3 regions of the Methylobacterium sp. A54F genome follow, and region 1 is predicted to be linked to each of the others. Evidence: predicted binding sites of a transcription regulator. Region 1 holds the regulator's gene; each other region holds the start of a gene.
The links. The regulator LexA, encoded in region 1, represses DNA repair genes until DNA is damaged. The targets are predictions, from matches to a motif close to TGTTCNNNNTGTGTTCNG.

Region 1 (7,228 bases):
CGACGAGCTTCGCGCGCAGCTCCGGCGCGAGGGGCGCCGAGAGGCCGCGCTCCGCGCCGATGCCGGGCAGCATCGCCTCGATCGCGTCGACGAGATCGGCATCGGCCGCGCCGCGGATGTAGAGGCCGTTGAGGTTCTCGAGCTTGGCGAAGTCGAACCGGGCCGGCGAGCGGCCGATGGCCCCGAGGCCGAACGCCGCGATCATCTCCTGCGTCGAGAACACCTCCTGGTCGCCGTGGCTCCAGCCGAGGCGCACCAGGTAGTTGCGCAGGGCAGCCGGCAGGTAGCCGAGGTCGCGGTAGGCGTCGACGCCGAGGGCGCCGTGACGCTTCGACAGTTTGGCGCCGTCCGCGCCGTGAATGAGCGGGATGTGGGCCATGGCCGGCACGTCCCAGCCGAGCGCCCGGTAGATCTGGCTCTGGCGGGCGGCGTTCGTCAGGTGGTCGTCCCCGCGGATGACCTGGGTCACGCCCATGTCGTGGTCGTCCACCACCACGGCGAGCATGTAGGTCGGATTGCCGTCCGAGCGCAGCAGCACGAGGTCGTCGAGGTCCCGGTTCGCCCAGGTCACGCGGCCCTGCACCGCGTCCTCGATCACGGTCTCGCCCTCGGTCGGCGCCCGCAGGCGGATCACCGGCTTCACGCCCGCCGGCGCCTCCGCCGGGTCGCGGTCGCGCCAGCGCCCGTCGTAGCGCAGCGGGCGTCCCTCCGCCCGCGCCTGCTCGCGCATGGCGGTCAGCTCCTCGGGCGTCGCGTAGCAGCGGTAGGCGTTGCCGCTGGCGATCAGGCTCTCGGCCACCGCGCGGTGCCGGTCGGCCCGTGCGAACTGGTAGACCACGTCCCCGTCCCAATCGAGGCCGAGCCAGCGCAGGCCGTCGAGGATCGCGTCGATCGCCCCTTGCGTGGAGCGTTCGCGGTCCGTGTCCTCGATGCGCAGCAGCATGCGGCCGCCGTGCCGGCGGGCGAACAGCCAGTTGAACAGGGCCGTGCGCGCGCCTCCGATGTGGAGGTAGCCGGTGGGCGAGGGCGCAAAGCGCGTGACGACGTCTGGCGGCATCGGGGAGACTGAATGTTGGCGTGGAGCGGGGCCGCGGGTCGGATCGACCCGTCCGGTCGCGGGCGTGTAGCATGAGCCCGAGCACTTGAGGAAACGCCGTTCGGGCCGGAACGTGCCGGCGATTCGCGGCGCGTCCGGGCGAGGGTTTCCGGCGGCACCATCGGGCGGCACGCATGGGCGGAGGGGGGAGCGGGGCCGGGAGCATCGCGGCGGCGCGGTCGGGCGTCGCGTGGCGCCGCCTCGCCCCGTTGCCCGCCATCCGGGCGTTCTTCGGCGCCGGCCTCGCCGTGGAGGCGGAGCAGCGGCGGCTCTTCCCGTGGCTCGCCGTCGCCTTCGGCCTCGGCATCCTCGTGCGCTTCACCGCGGCGGACGGCAGTCCGGCGCTCGCCGCGCCGCTCATCGCCGGCGGTGCCTGCCTGGCGCCGATGCCCTGGCTCGGCGGGCGCCCCGTCGCGCGGGCGCTGGCGCTCGCCGCGGTCGCCGCCTTCCTGGGCTTCGCGGCGGCCGAGTGGCGGATCCTCCGGGTCGAGGCGCCGGTCCTCGCCCGCACCACCATCGGCCCGCTCACCGGCTTCATCGAGGCCCTCGACGAGCGCGACGAGGGGGCCCGGGTGGTCGTGCGGGTGTCGGGCTTCGGCGGCCTCGCCGCGGGGCAGCGGCCGGCGCGGGTGCGCGTCTCCTACAAGCGGGCGGAGGCGCTGCGGCCGGGCGATTTCATCGCCGCCACCGCGCGCCTCCTGCCGCCGCCCGAGGCCGCGCGGCCGGGCGGCTACGATTTCGCCCGCGACGCCTACTTCCGCGGCATCGGCGCGGTGGGCTCGCTCGTGGGGCGGATCGAGGTCCGCGCGCCGCCCGAGCCCCCCGACCTCGGCCTGCGGATCGCCGCGGCGGTCGATGCGGCGCGCAACGCCCTGACGCGGCGGATCACCGACGCCAACGGGGGGCAGGCCGGCGCGGTCGCGGCGGCCCTCGTCACGGGCAAGCGCGGCCTGATCAGCCCGGAGACCAGCGCGGTGCTGCGGGCGGCCGGGATTTACCACGTCATCTCGATCTCGGGGCTCCACATGGTGCTCGCCGCCGGCGTGGTGTTCTGGCTGATCCGGGCGATCCTCGCCCTCGTCCCGTTCCTCGCCCTCACCTGGCCGATCAAGAAGATCGCCGCGGGCTTCGCGATGACGGGCGTGACCGCCTACTGCGTGTTCTCGGGCTGGGACGTGGCGGCCGAGCGGGCGCTCCTCATGACCCTGATCATGCTCGGCGCGATCCTGGTGGACCGGCCCGCCCTCAGCATGCGCAACCTCGCCCTCGCGGCGCTGGTGGCGCTCGCCCGCGAGCCGGAGGCGCTGCTCGGCCCGAGCTTCCAGATGTCGTTCGGCGCGGTCGCCGGGCTCATCGCCTGCGCGCCGCTCCTCGGCGCCGGGTTCCTGCGGCGGGAGGGGGCCGGGCGCCTGGGGCGCCTGATCGCGCTCGCCGGGACCGCCGTCATCGGAACGCTCGCCACGACCCTCGTCGCGCAATGCGCCACCGCGCCGTTCGCGACCTATCACTTCCAGACCGTGCAGCCGTTCGGGATCCTCGGGAACGCCCTGACCCTGCCCCTGGTCTCCCTCGCGGTGATGCCCGCCGCGGTGCTCGGCATCCTGGCCTACCCCTTCGCCCTGGACCAGCCGGTCTGGTGGCTGATGGGCCTCGCGGTGCGGGGCATGCTCACGACCTCCGAGTGGATCGCCGGGTTCGGCCACGCCACCGTCGTGGTGCCGGCCTTCGGCACGGGCGCCCTCGCGCTCCTCGGCCTCGCCCTGCTCCTCGCGACGCTGCCGGCCTCGCGCCTGCGCTGGCTGAGCCTCGCCCCGGCGGCCCTCGGCCTCGCACTCGCGGCGGTCCCGGAGCGGCACGACCTCTACGTCGATCGCGAGGGCGGGGGCCTCGCGCTGCGCGACGGCGCAGGCCGGCTGATGCTGGTCGGGCGGGCGCCGTCCTTCGTGGTCGAACAATGGCTGCGCGCCGACGGGGACGGGCGGCAGGCCTCGGAGCTTGCCGCGGGCGGGCGCTGCGATCGCCTCGGGTGCACCGCGACGATGGCGGGGGGCGGCGCGGTCGCCCTGGTGCGAGATGGCCGTGCCTTCGCGGAGGATTGCGCCCGGGCCGCGATCCTCGTCAGCGCCCGAGCGGCACCGGCGGCCTGCGCGGCACCGCTCGTGATCGACCGGGCTTACCTCGCCCGGCACGGCGCCGTGGCGATCCGCTTCACGGGCGAGGGCCCGCGCGTCACGAACGCCCGCGATCCGGTCCGCACGCCGCCCTGGCGACGGCCAAGTCCCGCGGCGCGGCCCGAACCCGCCCAGGGACCGCCCGCCACCGTGCGGCCGCCGGGCGAGGACGAGCCCGACCCGCCCTCAGCCGAATCGCTTCAGTAGCGCCGGACGAGGCTGACGAGGCGACCCTGGATCCGAACGCGGTCCGGCCCGAACACCCGCGTCTCGTAGGCGGGGTTCGCCGCCTCCAGCGCGATCGAGGAACCGCGGCGACGCAGGCGCTTCAGGGTCGCCTCCTCGTCGTCGATGAGCGCCACGATGATGTCGCCGGTGTTGGCGGTCTCCTGCTTGCGGATGACCACGAGGTCCCCGTCCAGGATGCCGGCCTCGACCATCGAATCGCCGCGAACCTCGAGCGCATAATGCTCACCGCCCGCCACGAAGTCCGGCGACAGGGTGATGGCATGGCTCTGGTTCTGGATCGCGGAGATCGGCGTACCGGCCGCGATGCGTCCCATCACGGGGATCGTCACGGCCCGGCCCGCCTCATCGACGATCTGCGTCGTGGTCGGCCGCGGCGGCGCAGCCTTCGCCCGTCCGCCCTCGACGACGCTCGGGGTGAAGCGCCGCACCTCGCTCGCCGCGCCGGCGGCGCTGCCGAGCGTCTCGGGCATGCGAATCACCTCGATCGCGCGGGCCCGATTCGGCAGGCGACGCAGGAAGCCGCGCTCCTCCAGGGCGGTGATCAGGCGGTGAATGCCCGACTTCGACTTGAGGTCCAGCGCATCCTTCATCTCATCGAAGGAGGGAGGCACGCCGCTCTCGCGCATGCGCTGCTGGATGAAGCGGAGGAGATCCAACTGCTTACGCGTCAGCATCGGTTCGACCTGTCTCAAGGTGGGCGCCCACGCGGCGCGCGGTCGCAGAAACAAACAGCGAACAGGCTAAACGTTCCGCAAGTGTTCCGCAAGAGCGGCTCGAACCGGTCGGCACGAGTTCTGCTGTCTGGCCGCGGACGCCGGCCGGATGCCCGCGTCGGTCCCGCGCTGGCACAGGTCTCGTTCCGTCGCTGCGCGGGTCCGCCGCACCTCGGTAGACGTCTGCATTGTGCACCGGATGATTGTGCATCATTGGACTGAAAGCTAGAGCGTTCGGCCAAAATTCGAAGAGTGGGGGCGTGGTACCATGATGGGTGGCGAGCGGAGCGAGCGCGACGACCGCATGAACCTGTCCGGGTTCGAGGCGGCGCCGGAGGCGACGTCCGGGCGCACGATGGTGAGGCGGATCGCGGCGGCGCTCGGCACGAGCGAGGACGCCTTGCTGACGGGGGACCCCCTCGCGGGCGCCGGCGACCGTGAGGAGAGCGCGACCGATCTCGGCCTCGTGGCGCAGACCGCGGAACTCCTCGAGGCCTTCGGGCGCGTGACGGATCCGGCCGATCGCAGCCGCTGCCTCGCCTTCGTCCGGGAGGTCGCCGGCAAGGCTCGGCCCTGAGAGGATCGCACCCTCAGCCGAAGAGACCGGTGACGAGGTAGGTTCCGGCCGCGATGAGGGCGGCCGCCGGCAGGGTCAGCACCCAGGCCGTCACGATATCCCCGGCGACGCCCCAGCGCACCGCGGAGGCGCGCCGCGCCGCACCCACGCCGATGATCGCGCCCGTGATGGTGTGGGTCGTGGAGACGGGCACGCCGAGCCAGGTCGCGAGGAACAGGGTCAGCGCGCCCCCGGTCTCGGCGCAGAAGCCCTGCATCGGGTTGAGCCGGGTGATGCGCGAGCCCATCGTGTGCACGATGCGCCAGCCCCCGAACAGAGTGCCGAGCGCCATCGCCGACTGGCAGGAGAGCACGACCCAGAGGGGGACGTGGAAGCTCTCACCGAGGTGCCCCTGCGCGTAGAGCAGCACCGCGATGATCCCCATGGTCTTCTGGGCGTCGTTGCCGCCGTGGCCCAGCGAGTAGAGGGAGGCCGAGGCGAATTGCAGGATGCGGAAGCGCCTGTCCACGGCGAACGGCGTCGCGCGCACGCAGGCCCAGGACACGATCAGCACGAGGAGCAGCGCCAGCACGAAGCCGAGGAGGGGAGAGAGCACGATCGCCGCGACGGTCTTGAGGAGGCCGCCCCACACCACCGCGGAGAAGCCGGCCTTCGCCACGCCCCCGCCCACGAGGCCTCCGATCAGCGCGTGCGACGAGCTCGACGGGATGCCGAGGATCCAGGTCGCGACGTTCCAGACGATGGCGCCCGCGAGCGCGGCGAAGATCACCCGCGGGTCGACGATCCCCGCATCGACGATGCCGGTCCCGAGGGTCTGCGCGACGTGCAGCCCGAAGAACAGGAACGCGATGAAGTTGAAGAAGGCCGCCCAGAGCACCGCGTATTGCGGCCGCAGCACCCGGGTCGAGACGATGGTCGCGATCGAGTTCGCCGCGTCGTGCAGGCCGTTCAGGAAGTCGAACAGCAGCGCGAAGCCGACGAGGCCGGCGAGCAGGGGAAAGGCGAGGGCGCCCGCGTCCATCGCTCAGATGTTCTCGATGACGATGCCGCTGATCTCGTTGGCGACGTCCTCGAAGCGGTCGACCACGTCCTCGAGGTGCCCGTAGATCTCGCTGCCGATGATGTAGGCCATGGCGTTGCTGTCCGGGCCGGCCTTGCCGTGCGTGGCGAAGAGGTCCCGCAGGCCGCGCTCGTGCAATTCGTCCGAGCGCCCCTCGACCTTGGTGATCGCCTCGGTGAGCGTGCTGATGCGGCCGGCCTCCTGGCCGATCGCGCCGAGGAGGGGAATCGCCTGCGCGGTGAGGCGGGCGGCCTCCACCACCGTGCCGCCAAGCTCCTGCATCAGCGGCTCGAAGCTGCGCACCTCGTAGAGCGCGATGGTCTTCACCGTCTTGTGCATCTGGTCGATGGCGTCGTCCATCGACTGGATCAGGTCCTTGATGTCCCCGCGGTCGAAGGGCGTGATGAAGCTGCGGCGGACCGCGAGGAGCACCTCGGCCGTGATGGCGTCGGCCGCCTGCTCCTGCTCCACGATCACCCGGCAATGCTCGGGAACCGTCGGGCCGCCGCGCAGGACGCCCTCCAGGGCCTCGGCGCCGGCCACCAGGGTGCGGGCATGCCGCTCGAACAGGTCGAAGAAGCGATCCTCACGGGGCATCAGCGCCCTGAACCAGCCGAGCATCGTCGTCCCCCGTGCGTCGCGTGCAACAACCCGGTGCGCGGCCGAGCGTTGCGCCGAGCGTTGCGGTTTTCAAGCCGGCTACGCTTCGCGCGGGCTCAAGGGTTGCTGCGCCGGCCGCGCAGGTCCCTCGGCAGCAGGTCCCGCAGCAGGTAGAGGGCCCCCGCCCCCGACATCGCCGCCAGCGCGAACCAGGTGAGGGCGTAGACGAGGTGGTCGTTGCGGAAGGCCACGATCGTGAGGCCGCCCACCGGGAGGGCCCCCGCGGGCGTGGCGTCGGCGTCGACGAAGTAGGGGGCCGCCTCGGGCAGCCCGCGCGCGGCCGCGATCGCCGCGACGTCGCGGGAATACCAGCGCCCGGCCCCCGGGTCGTTCGCGCGCAGGAAGGCGCCGCCGGGCTCGGTGAGGCGCAGGAGGCCGGTGACGGAGACCTCGCCCGCGGGCGGCTCGCGGGCGGCCGGGTCGCGCCGCTCCGCGGGCACGAAGCCGCGGTTGATCAGGAGGGTGAAGCCGCGCGTGTCGCGCAGCGGGGTGAGCACCCAGAAGCCGGCGCCGAGTTCGGTCACGGCCTGCACGAGGGTGTCCGCGTCCCGCAGGTAGGTGCCGGCGGCCGCGACGTGCCGGTAGGGGTCCTGCGCAGCCTTGATCCGCGTCCACTCCGCGGGCGGCGGGGCTGGCGCCGCCGGCGCGTGGATCCGCGCCTCGACGCGGGCGATGAGGTCGAGCTTCCAGGCCCGCCGCTCC
Region 2 (7,228 bases), on a different contig from region 1:
GCGATCCACGGCTTCCTCGGCTCGGTGTCGGGCCTGCGCGTGCTCGGGCTCGGCTACGCCACCCCCTATCTCGGTCCGGTCCACTGCATCGCCGAGCGGACCCTGGCCTTCATGCCGGCGACGCAGGGCGTGGTGAACTGGCCGGGGGCGGGTCGCTCCTGCTCGGCACTCGCCGACCCCACCATGATGCCGCTCCCCGAGGCGGCGGTGGACCGGGTGATCCTGGTGCACGCCCTCGAATCCGTGGAGAGCCCGACGGAGCTCCTGCAGGAAGTCTGGCGCATCCTCACGCCGGGCGGCCGCATGGTGCTGGTGGTGCCCAACCGCGTGGGCGTCTGGGCCCGGCGCGAGGCGACCCCCTTCGGCCACGGCCAGCCCTACAGCCGCTCGCAGCTCGGCCGGCTGATGCGCGACACTCTGTTCTCGCCGGAGGGCTGGGCCGAGAGCCTCTATATGCCCCCCGTGCGCTCGCGGCTGATGCTGCAGATGGCAGGCGCCTGGGAGCGCTTCGGCACCGGCCTCGCCCTGCCCTTCGCCGGGCTCCACGTCGTCGACGCGACGAAGCAGCTCTACCGTCCCGTCGCGGTGCGGCAGGTCCGCCGGGCCCGCAGCCTCGCCCCGGCGCGGGTGCTGGTGCCGGCCCCCTCGCCGGGCTGATCCGGATGAACCTCGAAGCGGCACTCCAGAGCTTCCTGCTCGCGTTCTCGGGCCTGTTCTCGATCGTGAACCCGATCGGCTCGGCCCTCATCTTCGCGCAGGTGACGAGCGGCAACAGCCACGCCGAGCGCGTGGAGCTCGCCCGCCGCATCGGCGTCTACGCGGCGCTCATCATGCTGGCCGCCCTCTGGGCCGGGGCGCCGATCCTCAGCTTCTTCGGCGTCTCGCTCGCCGCCCTGCGCATCGCGGGCGGCCTCGTCGTTGCGGCATCGGCCTGGGTCCTCCTCAACGCCCCCGAGGCCCGCGAGGCCCGCAAGCGCGCGGAGGCCGCGGGCGAGGCGAGCGCGCGCGACCTCGCGGAGATCGCCTTCTTCCCCCTCACGCTGCCTTTCACGACCGGGCCTGGCACCATCGCGGTGGCGATCGCGCTCGGCTCGAACCGGCCCGCTCCCTTTCCGGACCGCCTCGGCTTCTACCTCGGGGTGTCGCTCGCAGCGCTCGCCATCGCGGCGCTGGTGCGCCTCTCCTACGGGTCCGCGGACAGGGTGGTGAGCCTGATCGGCCCGGTGGGCGCACGGGTGCTCGGCCGGCTCTCCGCCTTCCTGCTCCTCTGCGTCGGGACCCAGATCACCCTGAACGGCGTCCTCGACGTGCTCGGCCCCCTCCTCGCGACCCGATAGGGGACGGCGACAGTAGCATGAGGCCGGGTGCGCGAAGGCCCGCCGCACGGTCTCGTGCGGCGGGCCTTCTTTCGCATACGGGAGTGAGACTTAAGCGTCGCCCTCGTCGAGGTCGTCGGCGGTGGGAGTCGCGTTCTCGAGGATGCGCTCGGCCACGAGGCCTGAGTTTTGGCGGATCGCCGCCTCGATCTTGTTCGCGATGTCGGGGTTGTCCCGCAGGAAGCCCTTGGAGTTCTCGCGGCCCTGCCCGAGACGCTGGCTGGCATGGGAGAACCAGGCGCCGGACTTCTCTACGATGCCGGCCTTGACGCCGAGGTCGATCAGCTCGCCGACCTTCGACACGCCCTCGCCGAACATGATGTCGAACTCGACCTGCTTGAAGGGCGGCGCGACCTTGTTCTTGACGATCTTTACGCGGACCTGGTTGCCGATCGCCTCGTCGCGGTCCTTCAGGGTCGAGATGCGGCGGATGTCCAGGCGCACGGAGGCGTAGAACTTCAGCGCGTTGCCGCCCGTGGTCGTCTCGGGGCTGCCGTACATGACGCCGATCTTCATCCGGATCTGGTTGATGAAGATCACCATGCACTTCGAGCGCGAGATCGAGCCCGTGAGCTTGCGCAGCGCCTGGCTCATCAGGCGGGCCTGAAGGCCGGGCTGCTGGTCCCCCATCTCGCCCTCGATCTCGGCGCGCGGGGTCAGCGCCGCCACCGAATCGACCACGAGCACGTCGATGGCGCCGGAACGGACCAGGGTGTCGGTGATCTCGAGGGCCTGCTCGCCGGTGTCGGGCTGCGAGATCAGGAGGTCGTCGAGGTTGACGCCGAGCTTGCGCGCGTAGACCGGGTCGAGGGCGTGCTCCGCGTCCACGAAGGCGCAGACGCCGCCCTTCTTCTGGGCCTCCGCGATGGTGTGCAGGGCGAGGGTGGTCTTGCCCGACGATTCGGGACCGTAGATCTCGATGACCCGCCCGCGGGGCAGGCCGCCGACGCCGAGGGCGATGTCGAGCCCCAGAGAGCCGGTGGAGATGGTCTCGACCTCCTGCACCTTGTCGGTCTTGCCGAGGCGCATGATCGAGCCCTTGCCGAAGGCGCGCTCGATCTGGGACAGGGCGGCGTCGATCGCCTTAGACTTGTCCTTGTCCATGCTGGGCGTATCCACCACTTTCAGAGCTGGCTGAGCCATGCGTCGGCATCCTTATGGAGGGGAAAGGCGCCGTTCTCAATGCGCCGCGGACTGCCTTTTATGTACCTGTTTTGTTCTCACGACGCAAGGGCGCGGACCCTGAGGAATGCGCGGACGCTCAGGCCGACATGGTCTCCTTAACGGTCTCGACGAGCTGCTTGAGGCTGAAGGGTTTGGGCAGGAAATTGAAGGTCTCGCCCTCGGGCAGGTTCTTGCGGAAGGCGTCCTCGGCATAGCCCGAGACGAAGATCACCTTGAGGGTCGGCTGGTGCTTGCGGATCTCACGCAGCAGGGTCGGGCCGTCCATCTCGGGCATCACGACGTCCGAGACCACGAGGTCTATGGGCTGGCCCTCACCCACGATGCGCAGGGCCTCGAGGCCCGAGGCCGCCTCCAGCACCGTGTAGCCGCGGGCCGAGAGCGCCCGGCTGTTGACCGCGCGCACCGGGTCCTCGTCCTCCACGAGCAGGATCGTGCCCTGGCCGGTATGATCGGCGGCGGGCTTGCGGGGTGCGGCCTTCTGCGGCGCGGCCGGCTCTGCGGCGGGCCTGGACGCCGGATCGTCCTTCGCAGGCGGCGTCGCGCCCGCCCCGGCCAGCGGGACCGCCTCGGCCCGTGCCTCGCGGGCGAGGGGCGCCTCGAGCCGCGGCGCGGGCTCCGCCTCGGCGCTCGGCTCGTGGCGGGGCAGGTAGATGCGGAAGGCGGTGCCCTCGCCCACCGTCGACTGCACGTCGATGGTGCCGCCGGACTGCTTGACGATGCCGAACACCGTCGAGAGGCCGAGGCCGGTGCCCTTGCCGATCTCCTTCGTGGTGAAGAACGGCTCGAAGATCTTCTCCATCAGCTCGGGCGGGATGCCCTCGCCGGTGTCGAGCACCTCGATCAGCACGTGATCCCCGGCGGGGGCCCCGCCGCGACCGTCCTTCACCGCCGCCTCGCCGGGATCGTCCACGTTGGCGGTGCGGATCAATAGGCGGCCGCCGTCGGGCATGGCGTCCCGGGCATTGACCGCGAGGTTCACGATCACCTGCTCGAACTGGTTCACGTCGGCCTTCACGGCCCAGATGTCGCGGCCGTGCTTCAGCTCCAGGTCGACGCGCTCGCCGAGGAGGCGCTTGAGCAGCAGCGTCAGCTCGGAGAGGGCCTCGCCGACGTTCATCACCTCGGGCCGCAGCGTCTGGCGGCGGGAGAACGCGAGGAGCTGGCGGACGAGGCCCGCCGCCCGGTTCGCGTTCTGCTTGATCTGCATGATGTCCTGGAAGGCGGGGTCGGTCGGCTTGTGGCTCGCCAGCAGCAAGTCCGAGTAGCCGATGATCGCCTGGAGGACGTTGTTGAAGTCGTGCGCGATGCCCCCGGCGAGCTGGCCCACCGTGTCCATCTTCTGCGTCTGCGCCACCTGCTGTTCGAGCTGGCGCTGCGCGGTGGTGTCCAGGGCGTAGAGGATCACCGACTCGCGGTCCGCCTCGCCGGGGGCGCGGTCGCCCGCGTCCGAGCCTGCCGAGCTCAGCCAGACCCGCGCCGAGCGGGCGCCGGCGCCCTTGAGGCCGACCTCGATCGGCTCGACGCCGCCGAAGCCGCTCGCCGCCTTGCCGAGGGCGCCGTCGAGGGCGGGCCGGTCGCGCTCGATCAGGGAATCCCCCATGATCGGCTCCAGCGCCACGTCGCTCGCCGCGGCCTCGTCCGCGCCGCCTTCCGAGGCGGGACGCGGCATCGCCCCGAACAGGCGGGTGAAGGAGCTGTTCGCCCGCGCGATGCGACCCGCGCGATCGAGCGTCGCGATGGCGATGGGCGAGTTGTTGAGGAAGCGGGCGAGGCGCACCTCGGCGGCGCGCTGCGGCTCGTCGAACTCGGCTCCAGCCGAGCGGTTGATCACGAAGGTGCGCGAGGAGCCCGGCTTCGCGTCCTTGCCGAAGGCCACGCGGTGGTAGAGGCGGGCCGGCAGCGGCCGTCCGTTGCGACAGCGCAGGTCGAGGTCGAAGCGATCGGTCCGGACCTCGCCCGGCATGCCGGCCGCGCGGGTGAGTACCTCGGCCCCCGGCGCGATCTCCTGCAGGCTCGGCCCGCCCGGCCCGATCGTGGCGAGGTCGTATCCCAGCCAGGAGGCGAGCGTCGCGTTCATGTAGACGATGGCGCCGGCCGGATCGATGGACAGGAAGCCCGCGGGCGCGTGGTCGAGATAGTCGATCGCGTGCTGAAGCTCCTGGAAGACGTTCTCCTGGCGCTCGCGCTCGTGGGTGATGTCCGTCACCGTCCAGAGGGTCGCGGCCCGGCGGGGCCGCGGCAGCGGCCGCACCGAGATCCGGTACCAGGCGAAGTCGCGGTCGCCGCGCCCGCCGGGCGGCGGCGCCATCCGGACCTCCTCGGCGTGGGCGCGCCCATCGCGGGCGCCCTGGGCGAGGCGGTAGACCGCCTCGGACACCTCCGGGGAGCCGACGAAGATCCGCTCCACCGAGCGCAGGTTCGAGAAGTTGTCGCCCCCCGCGACGTGAAGGTAGGCCTCGTTGGCGTAGATCAGCCGCCCGCCGTCCTCGACCACCACGGTCGCCTCGGGCGAGGCGTCGACGATCGCCTTGGTGATATCGTCCCGCGCGCCCTGGCCGCTGAGCTGGATCGCGCCGATGGCCAGCGCGAACAGGAAGAACACGCCCGCCATGGCCAGCAGGGCCAGCAGCCAGATGATCAGCGACTGGGCCTGCTCGTTGGCCACGAAAGACAGCCCGATTGCCGCGCCGACCAGGAGGCCGGCCAGCACGAGGAGCAGTCCGACGCGACCCGGCCGCTCGGAGCGGTCGATCGAGCCCGTCACGGGCGCCGGGGGTCCACTCTGCTCAGCCATCGGGCCTCAATCCACACCTTCGGACCGGTTACGCCCTGCGTGCCCGCCGCAGCAAGGGCTACGCTGACCGAGAGCCCCGGCGAGCATTGGCAAGAAATGATGGATGAAGCGTGGACGCAACGCCGCCGGCCTCAGGCGGCCCGGCGTCGCAGGCGCATCACGAAGCCGATCACCTCGGCCACGGCCCGGTAGTGCTCGGCGGGAATCTCCTGGTCGACCTCGACCGTCGCGTGGAGGGCCCTGGCGAGCGGCGGGTTCTCCAGCACCGGGACGTCGTTCTCGGCGGCCACCGCGCGGATGCGGAAGGCCAGCGAGTCCACGCCCTTGGCGACGCAGATCGGGGCCTGCATCCCGCTCTCGTAGCGGAGCGCCACGGCGTAATGGGTCGGGTTCGTGACGACGACCGTGGCGGTGGGGACGGCGCTCATCATGCGCTTCTTCACCCGGGCGGCGCGGAGCTGCTTCATGCGGCCCTTCACCTCCGGGTTGCCGTCCTGCTCCTTCATCTCCTGCTTCAGCTCCTCCTTCGACATCCGCAGGCGCTGGCGCCAGCGGTAGCGCTGGTAGAGGGCGTCGGCGAGGGCGATCGCCGCGTAGATGGCCAGCATCCCGGCCAGCATCTTCAGGGCGAGGCCGAGGATCGCGGGCAGGCAGGCCGCGGGATCGAGGCGCGCGAAGACCTCGATCCGGTCGCGGTCGTTCCAAAGGATGGTGCAGACCACGACGCCGACGAGAGCCATCTTGGCCAGCCCCTTGCCGAACTGGACGAGCGCCTCCACGCCGAAGATGCGCTTCACGCCCGCGAGCGGCGAGATCCGCTCGAACTTCGGGCCGAGCGTCTCGGCGGTGAAGACGAGGGGGTGCTGCAGGAGCCCGGCGGCGAGGGCCGCCGCGATCGCGACGCCCGCGGGAATCGCCAGCGCCTCGAGCCAGATCATCAGGCCCCGCGTCGCGATGCCCGCGTAGGCGTGCGCGTCCGAGGGGACCTGATGGGCGTTCTCCAGAAACCCGCGCATCTGCCCCGTGAGGCGCCGCACGATCGGCCCGCCGGCGAGGAGCAGCACCAGCGTGAAGGTGCCGAGGATCAGGAAGGTGTTGATCTCGATGCTGTTGGCGACCTCGCCGCGCTCGATCGCCTGATCGATGCGCCGCTGGGTCGGCTCCTCGGTCTTGTCTTCCGGATCGGAATCGTCAGCCATGCCCGCGCCCTCGCCGCAGCGTCAGCGACCGGAGAGCTCGGCGAGGTAGCGCCCGATATCGTCCAGGAAGACGCCCATCATCACGCCGAGGGCTCCGGCGAGGATCAGCATGCCGATCAGCACGGAGCCCGGCATCGCGAGGAAGAAGACCTGCAGCTGCGGCATCATCCGCGAGAGCAGGCCGAGGCCGAGGTTGAACAGGATTCCGAAGGCGATGAAGGGCGCCGAGATCTGCACGGCGAGGGTGAAGCCGCGGGCGAGCGCCTTGAGCGCCAGCATTGCGGCCTCGCCCATCCCCGGAACGCCGTCCGGGGGCAGCAGCGCGTAGCTGCGGGCGATGCCCTCGATCGCGAGATGATGCAGGTCCGTGGCGAGGATCAGCGTGATCCCGAGGAGCGACAGGAAGTTGCCGACCGCCACCTGCTGGCCGCCCATCGTCGGGTCGACCGTCATCGCGTAGGACAGGCCGAGGTTCTGCGAGACGATGACCCCGGCCGTCTGGAGGGCCGCCAGGACCATCCGGACCGTCAACCCGAGCATCAGGCCGATCAGGGTCTCGCCGAACAGGATGGCGATGAGGTTCGGGCTCGCGATGGCGCCGTCCTGAAGGGGCAGGAGCGGGCGCACCATCGGGTAGAGCACCACCGTGACGAGGAACGCGAAGGCGAGGCGCA
Region 3 (7,228 bases), on a different contig from region 1:
TCCCCGCGCGCAGCGGGCCTCCGGGGGGCCCGGGCCGCGGTCAGGCCGGCTGCGCCGGGCCGGGCTGCCCAGGCGTGCCGCAGGCGTAGCAGAAGCGCTCGAAGGTGCTCTTGCGGTGGTCGCAGGCGGGGCACCGTTCGAAGACCCCGATACCGCAATGCGGGCAGAAATTCGCGGCCGGGTTGCCGAGGTCGATGGGGCGCTCGCAGCCGGGGCAGACCTTCTTGGCCAGGCGTTGGAGGGCCTGGTCCGCCGCGATCTCGGTCCGGCGCTCCTCGTTCGATCGAAGCTCCGCGGCGCGCTGGCGCTCATGGTAGGCGTGGAGCGCATTGATGGCGGTTCGGCCGACGATCAGTGTCGCCACGACACCGACGCCGTATTGGACGTAACCGCCGTAGCTCGGCAGGTAGGGCACCAGCTCGACGAAGAACGCGAAGGCCGCCGCGAGGGCGAAGCCCCACACGAAGGGCCAGTTCCGGGTATGGCGGCGCTTCAGCAGCAACCAGCCCGCGAGGGCGAGGAGCGGCAGGGTCAGCGCGAGGCGGTAGGCGAAGACCCGCAGCTCCTGCCCGCGCTCGGCCGCCTCGAGGCGAGCCTGCGCGGCGTTCCGCAGGTCCGTATCGAGGCCGAGCTGGACCGCCTCTCGCTCGGACAGGTCGAGCCTCGATCGATCGAGGGCTTCCAGCCGCTCCTCGACCGCGCGCTCCGCCGCCTTCAGCGCGTCGAGCCGCTCCGTCCGGGCGACGAGGCCGGGGTCCTGATCGACGCGCTGCGTGGCGTCGCGCGTCTTCAGCCAGTTGGCGAAGGTCTCGCGCGCCGCCTCAGAGGCCGCGCGCGCGGCGTCCAGCGCGAGTTGCGCCTGCTCGGACTGCCGCCGGTTATCGTCCTGCTCCCGGCGAATCTGCTTGAGCGCCTCCGCCGAGGCCCTGGCCTGATCGCCCTCGAGGAACTGCTCCAGCGTGAACCGGTGCTCGACCTGCGGCAGGTCGCCGACGATGAGCGAGCCGAGCCCGATCAGGAACCCCGCGAAGGCGAGGGCCACGAGCCAGAGGACGAGGTTGAACCAACGCTCGGAGAGCCGCTTGCCGGATCGCACCGTCACGTTCCCCCGCACCGGACCGTTCGCGCCGAGGCTCGGGCGCTCCCACGGCCTGCTGCACAGCCTTGTGCCGGAAAATCACGGAACCGCCTACGGGCGCGTCGGGCCGCCGCACGCCGCCGGCGGATGCCGTCAGCCTTCCCGGCCCGCACCGAGCCCGAGGTCCCGGATGAGGGAACCGATGGGATCGTCTCCCGGGAGTTCCCCTGTTCGGGTGTCGGGCGCGGCGGGCTGAGCGGTGGCGGCATCACCCGGCGTCCGGACGGGGCGTGGCTCGGCCTGCCGCAGGGCGGCCTGCGCCGGGACATGGCGGCGGGCCCGCTCCGCCCTCGGCCGCCGATCCTGGCTGCTCGCGTCCGGGAGCGTCGGAAGCGCCAGCATGTCGGCGGTGATCAGGGTGAACGCGGCCGGGCGCGGGGCGGGCGCCGGGCTCTGCGAACTGGCCCTCGAGGCATCCGGCGGGTCGACCCAGGCGGAGGCCTGGGCCGGCTCGGCCACGAGGACGGTCACGGAGCGGGCCCGCGGCTTCTCTGCCACGAGATCGCGCGGATGCAAGATGTGGGCGGCAGCAACCAGGCCGAGAGCAGCCACGGCAGTCGTCGCGAGGGTCGAGCCGAAGTGTTCCATGAGCCGATAACGTACGGCCAAGGTAACGGTTCCGCTTGTGGACAGTGCTGCGCCGCGTCGGCGGGAACGAGGATTGTGGGGACCGGGCCGCTTCGCCCGATCAACCCTGCGTCGGACCGAGCAATGCGCAGAGGCCGGCTTCGTTCGCGCACAACGGCGCCGATGGCGGGCCCTTCACCGATGTTCCTGCTGCCGCGACGCTCGCGACAGGGACAGCAGGGACTGGTCGCCCGCTTCCTGGGACGCCCGCCGCTGCCGCGCACGGATCTGCCCGAGATAGATGCCGCACAGGCCCGCGGCCAAGCTGCCCCCGAGCGGCGCGCAGAGGAGTTGCATGATCAGACCAGCATCACGGCACGCGAACAGTGTAGAGACGACTCCGATGAAACCGGCCGCGCAAATTGCGAACATTCAAAGTTATCCGATGAAGAATACGGCTTAGTACTGCCACGCTCCGGCATTCGGAAACATGCAGCAAAGATCATTGTTTCGGTCAATGTCGTGAGAGCACGTAGGGCCGCTGTGGGCGAGCGACAACCCTCGATTGTATGTGCCCATTGCTCCTGCCTTTTGGTGGGGATGGGCAGGGCATGGCGGGGAAGCGCTCGGTGGACGGCAGCCGGGCAGACGCCATCCGGCGTTTCGCCAATGGGTCTTGGCCGGCAGCCTGCGCACCCCTACCGATCGACGGGTGTGCCGGTCCCGAGGGCGGGGACCGGTCCGTAGCGCCGATCCTCGCCGCGCACGGTCGCGCCGGGGGCCGGGAGGGCCACGGGCCCCGCAGGCGTCGCAACCGTGATCCGCCGCAGGTGCGGATGGCGCGACAGGGCCGCCATGTCGTTCACGCTGGCGAAGGCCACGTCCGCCTCCGCGAGGCGGGCGAGGGCTTGCCTCGCGTCGAGGGCCGCGAAGGCGCGGGCCACCAGGGCGTCGGTCTCGGGCCTGTTGCGGGTGCGGGCGAGGTTCGTGGCGAAGCGCGGGTCCCGGCCGGCTTCCGCGTCGCCGAGGAATACCCGGCAGAACGTCTCCCACTCGCGGTCGCTCTGGATGGAGATCAGGACCGGCTTGGCGTCGCGCGTGGAGAACACGCCGTAGGGCGCGATGGAGGGGTGCGCCAGGCCGAGGCGTCCCGGCGGGCGGGCGCCCTCCTGGTGCAGAAGCGGCACGCTCAGCCAATCGGCCATCACGTCGAACATCGACACCCGGATGTCCGCGCCGCGGCCGGTGACGCCGCGGGCGATCAGCGCTTCCAGGATCGCCGCGTGCGCGGTCGCGCCCGTGGCGATGTCGACGATCGAGATTCCGACGCGGGCCGGCGCCTCGGGTCCGCCAGTGATCGAGGACAGGCCGGATTCCGCCTGGATCAGCAGGTCGTAGGCCTTGCGGGCGGCGAGCGGCCCGGCATCGCCGTAGCCGCTGATCGCGCAGGCGATCAGGCGCGGGTGGTCCCGGCACAGGTCCGCCGCGGCGAAGCCGAGGCGGTCGAGCGCTCCGGGGCGCAGGTTCTGGATCAGCACGTCGGCCCCGGCGATCAGCGCCCGCAGCCCTGCGCGCCCCTCGGCGGCGGCGAGATCGAGGACGACCGATTCCTTGCCGCGGTTCAGCCAGACGAAGTAGCTGCTCTGGCCGCCGGGCGCGACGTCGTCGTAGCCCCGGGCGAAGTCGCCCTCGGGCCGCTCGACCTTGATGACGCGGGCGCCCGCATCCGCGAGCCGCGACGAGCAGAAGGGCGCCGCCACGGCCTGCTCGACGGAGACGACGGTGAGACCGTCGAGGGGAAGCCGGCCGGTCATCGGAACGTCTCCTCAGAAGGACCTGGGCAGGCCGAGGACGTGCTCGGCGACGTAGGACAGGATCAGGTTCGTGGAGATCGGCGCGACCTGATACAGCCGCGTCTCCCGGAACTTGCGCTCGACGTCGTACTCGGCCGCGAAGCCGAAGCCGCCGTGGAACTGGATGCAGGCGTTGGCAGCCTCCCAGCTCGCCTTGGCGGCCAGGTACTTCGCCATGTTGGCCTGCGCCCCGCAGGGCTCGCCCGCGTCGTAAAGGCGGCAGGCCTCGTAGCGCATCAGGTTCGCCGCCTCGACCTCGATGAAGCTCTCGGCGATGGGGAACTGGACGCCCTGGTTCTGGCCGATGGGCCGCCCGAACACCGTGCGCTCCCGCGCATAGGCCGTCACCTTGTCGACGAACCAGTAGCCGTCGCCGATGCACTCGGCGGCGATCAGGACGCGCTCCGCGTTGAGCCCGGTGAGAATGTAGCGGAAGCCCTGGCCCTCCTCGCCGATCAGGTTCTCGGCCGGGATTTCGAGATCGTCGAAGAACAGCTCGTTGGTCTCGTGGTTGACCATGTTGAGGATCGGGCGGACGCTCATGCCCTTCGCCTTCGCCGCGTGCAGGTCCACGAGGAAGATCGAAAGGCCTTCGGACTTCTTCGCCACCTGATCGAGCGGCGTGGTGCGGGCGAGGAGGATCATCAGGTCGGAGTGCTGGATGCGCGAGATCCAGACCTTCTGGCCGTTGATGACCCAGCGGTCGCCCTTGCGCACCGCCGTGGTCTTGATCCTCGTGGTGTCGGTGCCGGCAGTCGGCTCGGTCACGCCCATCGATTGCAGGCGGAGCTCCCCGGCCGCGATTCTCGGCAGGTAGTGGCGGCGCTGCGCCTCGGAGCCGTGCCGTACCAGCGTGTTCATGTTGTACATCTGCCCGTGGCAGGCGCCGGAGTTGCCGCCCGAGCGGTTGATCTCCTCCATGATGACGGACGCCTCCGTGAGGCCGAGGCCCGAGCCGCCGTACTGTTCGGGGATGAGGGCCGCCATCCAGCCGGCCCGGGTCAGTGCCTCGACGAACGCCTCCGGGTAGCCGCGGGCCTCGTCGATCCCCCGGTGGTAGGTGGGCGGGAACTCCGCGCAGAGCGCGCGCACCGCGTCGCGGATGTCCTGGTGCTGGCCGTGGTCGATCGTGCGCACCGCCGTCCCCTCGCGTCCCGGAGCCGGTCGCCGTGCCGGCTCGCCCGGTTGAGCGTCGCAGCTCCCGGCCGTGCGGTCGAGAGGGTCGGCCCTTTTCGGTGCCGGCCGCCCATGCTAGAACGAAGAGCGAACACAAGCAGCGTTCGCGGCAGCCGCAGAGGAGCGCGCCATGACCCGCCATCGCCCCCCTGCGACGGACGAGGGTGGGCGCGCGGGCCGCACGCTGTTCTTCTTCGAGAAGCCTTCGGCGATGCGCCAGCTGCAGCGCTTCTTCCGCTCGCCCGGCACCGTCTGCGTCGCGGCGGAGGGGCACCTCCTCGCCGCCGCGGAGCCGGGCAGCATCCGGCCCGAATGGAAGCCCTGGCGCTTCGAGGCGCTGCCCATCGTGCTCGACACCATCCCGACCGGTTGCGGCCAGAACCGGTCCGGCCAGTCGCATGCGCCGAAGATCGCCGCGATCCGGCAGGCGCTCGACGGCGTCGAGCGGGTCATCATCGCGACGGATCCCGGACGCGAGGGCTCGATGATCGCCTGGGAGGTGCTGGAGCACCTCGGCTGGCGCGGGCGCGTCGACCGGCTGAAGCTCGGCGCCCTCGACGACGTTTCGATCCGCCGCGCCTTCGCGGCGCTGGCGCAGGAGCCCGATTCCGGCGAGCGCGACTTCGCCGCCTACCTCGAGGCTCTGTGTCGCCAGTACGAGGACTATCACCTCGGCCTCAACGGCACGCGCGCGATCTCCCTGCGGCTGCGCCCAGCCGCTTTCCGCGAGCCCTGGCGCTTCGGCGGCGTGCAGACACCGACGCTGGCGATCCTGGCCGACCTTGAGGCGCGCATCCGGGCCTTCGTGCCGCAGGACTTCTTCAAGGTCGCGCTGCACCTGCGCACGGAAGCCGACGCCGCCCTGACCCTGTGGCACGCCCCAAAGGAGCGCATCCTCGACCCCGACGGCGCCGAGACGATCCGGGCCGCCGCGGCGGCCTGGGCGGGGCCCCTCGCGGTCGAGCAGCGGGATGTGCGGCGGGCACCCCCGCGGCTGTTCTCGAAGGACACCCTGGCGCGGCGCTGCGCCAAGCGGTTCGGCTGGGACCCGCAGCATACGGCGGGCCTCGCGCAGGAGCTCTACGACCAGGGGTACCTGAGCTATCCGCGCACCGAGTCGGAATACCTGCCGGAGGGTCAGGCCGGCGACGCGTCCGCGGTGATGGCGGCCGTGCTCGGCGCGCTCGCCGAATTGCGCGCCCTCGTCCCGGCTGAGGGCAAGCCCGTGATCCGGCGCGGCTCGCGGGGGCACTACGTCAAGGATCCGGGCGAGCACCACGCCATCGTGCCCCTGCGCAAGGCGCCTGAGCGCGGCCGTCTGACGGCCGACCAGTTCCGGCTGTGGGAGCTCGTCGCCAAGGCCTACCTCGCCGCGCACCTGCCGGACGGCGTCGATGCGCGCACCGCCGTCACGGCCGAGGTCGCGACGCCGCTCGGGCCGAGGCGGTTCGCGGTGAGCGGCAGCGTCGTGCGCGAGCCGGGCTGGCGCGCCATCTACGGCAGCGAGGCCGAGACCGAGGCGGACGTGGTGCCGGGCAAGGCCGCGCGCGAGGCGGAGGCGACGGCCGGGCGCCTGCCGCCCGTGCGCGACGGCGCGCCCGCGAGGGCCGAGGCCGCCGAAATCGCCACCGCGGTCACCGAGCCGCCCCGCCGCATCACCCGCGGCGAGCTGCCGGTGGTGATGGGCCGCCTCGTCGACCAAGTCGAGGACCCGGCGATGAAGCGGGCGCTGGAGAACCCGGCGAACCCGAATGAGCCCAAGGGCCTCGGCACCGCCGCAACCCGCGACACGATCCTGCCCAAGCTCCTGAAGAGCCGCTACGTCACGCTCGCCACCGGCAAGGACCCCGCCATCGCGGCGACGGAGGTGGGGCTCGCCTTCATCGCGGCCGTCCGGCGCGTCTTTCCGGCCTACGGCGACCCGGTGGGGCGGGCCGTGTTCGAGGCGGAACTCGCCGAGGTCGGCCGCTCCGCGACCCGCGCCGAGGCGCTCAGCCGGGCGCAGGCGTTCCGGCAGCGCACCCGCGCGCGGCTCGAGGAGCTGATCGCGACGATCTCGGGTGCCGAGGCCGTCAGCCTCGACCCGAGCCTGATCCCGCCGGCGCAGGGCGACAACCGGCCGCCGACGCCCGCGATGGTGGCGTTCGCGGTGGCGCTCGCCGAGCGCAAGGGTGTGCGGCTGCCCCGGGGCTGCAAGAGCAGCATCAGCGTCTGCCGCGCCTTCCTGGATGCCGAGGCGGGGCCGCGCGCGCCGCAGCCGGCCGGCGCGGCGGACCCCGGGGCCGGGCGGCCCCCGAGCGCGGCGATGCTGCGCTACGCCCGGAGCCTCGCCGAGCAGAAGGGCGTGGCCTGCCCGCCCGATCTGGAGACGAGCTTCGACGCCTGCCGCCGCTTCCTCGACGCGCACGCCGCAGCCGAGCGGCCGCGGGCCGCCGAGGGGACCCGCACGGCCCGGCAAAGTCGCGCCCCGGCCCCCGCGGGCGAGCGCAAGGGC

Region 2: recA (recombinase RecA) is a predicted target of LexA. The motif match lies at 2,581-2,598, and genes of this name have one in related genera.
Region 3: ACLBXP_RS13615 (type IA DNA topoisomerase) is a predicted target of LexA. The motif match lies at 4,811-4,828, and genes of this name have one in related genera.

What each region holds. Positions count from the first base shown of each region.
Region 1 is NZ_JBKFBF010000009.1:105,325-112,552, forward strand. It holds gene gltX (glutamate--tRNA ligase) at 1-1,057, opposite strand, end outside; gene ACLBXP_RS16085 (ComEC/Rec2 family competence protein) at 1,231-3,474, shown strand; gene lexA (transcriptional repressor LexA) at 3,468-4,190, opposite strand; gene ACLBXP_RS16095 (hypothetical protein) at 4,498-4,806, shown strand; gene ACLBXP_RS16100 (anion permease) at 4,820-5,827, opposite strand; gene ACLBXP_RS16105 (DUF47 domain-containing protein) at 5,831-6,487, opposite strand; gene ACLBXP_RS16110 (SURF1 family protein) at 6,583-7,228, opposite strand, start outside.
Region 2 is NZ_JBKFBF010000012.1:3,524-10,751, forward strand. It holds gene ACLBXP_RS18850 (methyltransferase domain-containing protein) at 1-657, shown strand, start outside; gene ACLBXP_RS18855 (MarC family protein) at 663-1,337, shown strand; gene recA (recombinase RecA) at 1,428-2,480, opposite strand; gene cckA (cell cycle histidine kinase CckA) at 2,638-5,355, opposite strand; gene flhB (flagellar biosynthesis protein FlhB) at 5,487-6,554, opposite strand; gene fliR (flagellar biosynthetic protein FliR) at 6,576-7,228, opposite strand, start outside.
Region 3 is NZ_JBKFBF010000007.1:159,694-166,921, forward strand. It holds gene ACLBXP_RS13595 (serine endopeptidase) at 41-1,096, opposite strand; gene ACLBXP_RS13600 (hypothetical protein) at 1,232-1,726, opposite strand; gene ACLBXP_RS13605 (CaiB/BaiF CoA transferase family protein) at 2,404-3,519, opposite strand; gene ACLBXP_RS13610 (acyl-CoA dehydrogenase family protein) at 3,532-4,695, opposite strand; gene ACLBXP_RS13615 (type IA DNA topoisomerase) at 4,865-7,228, shown strand, end outside.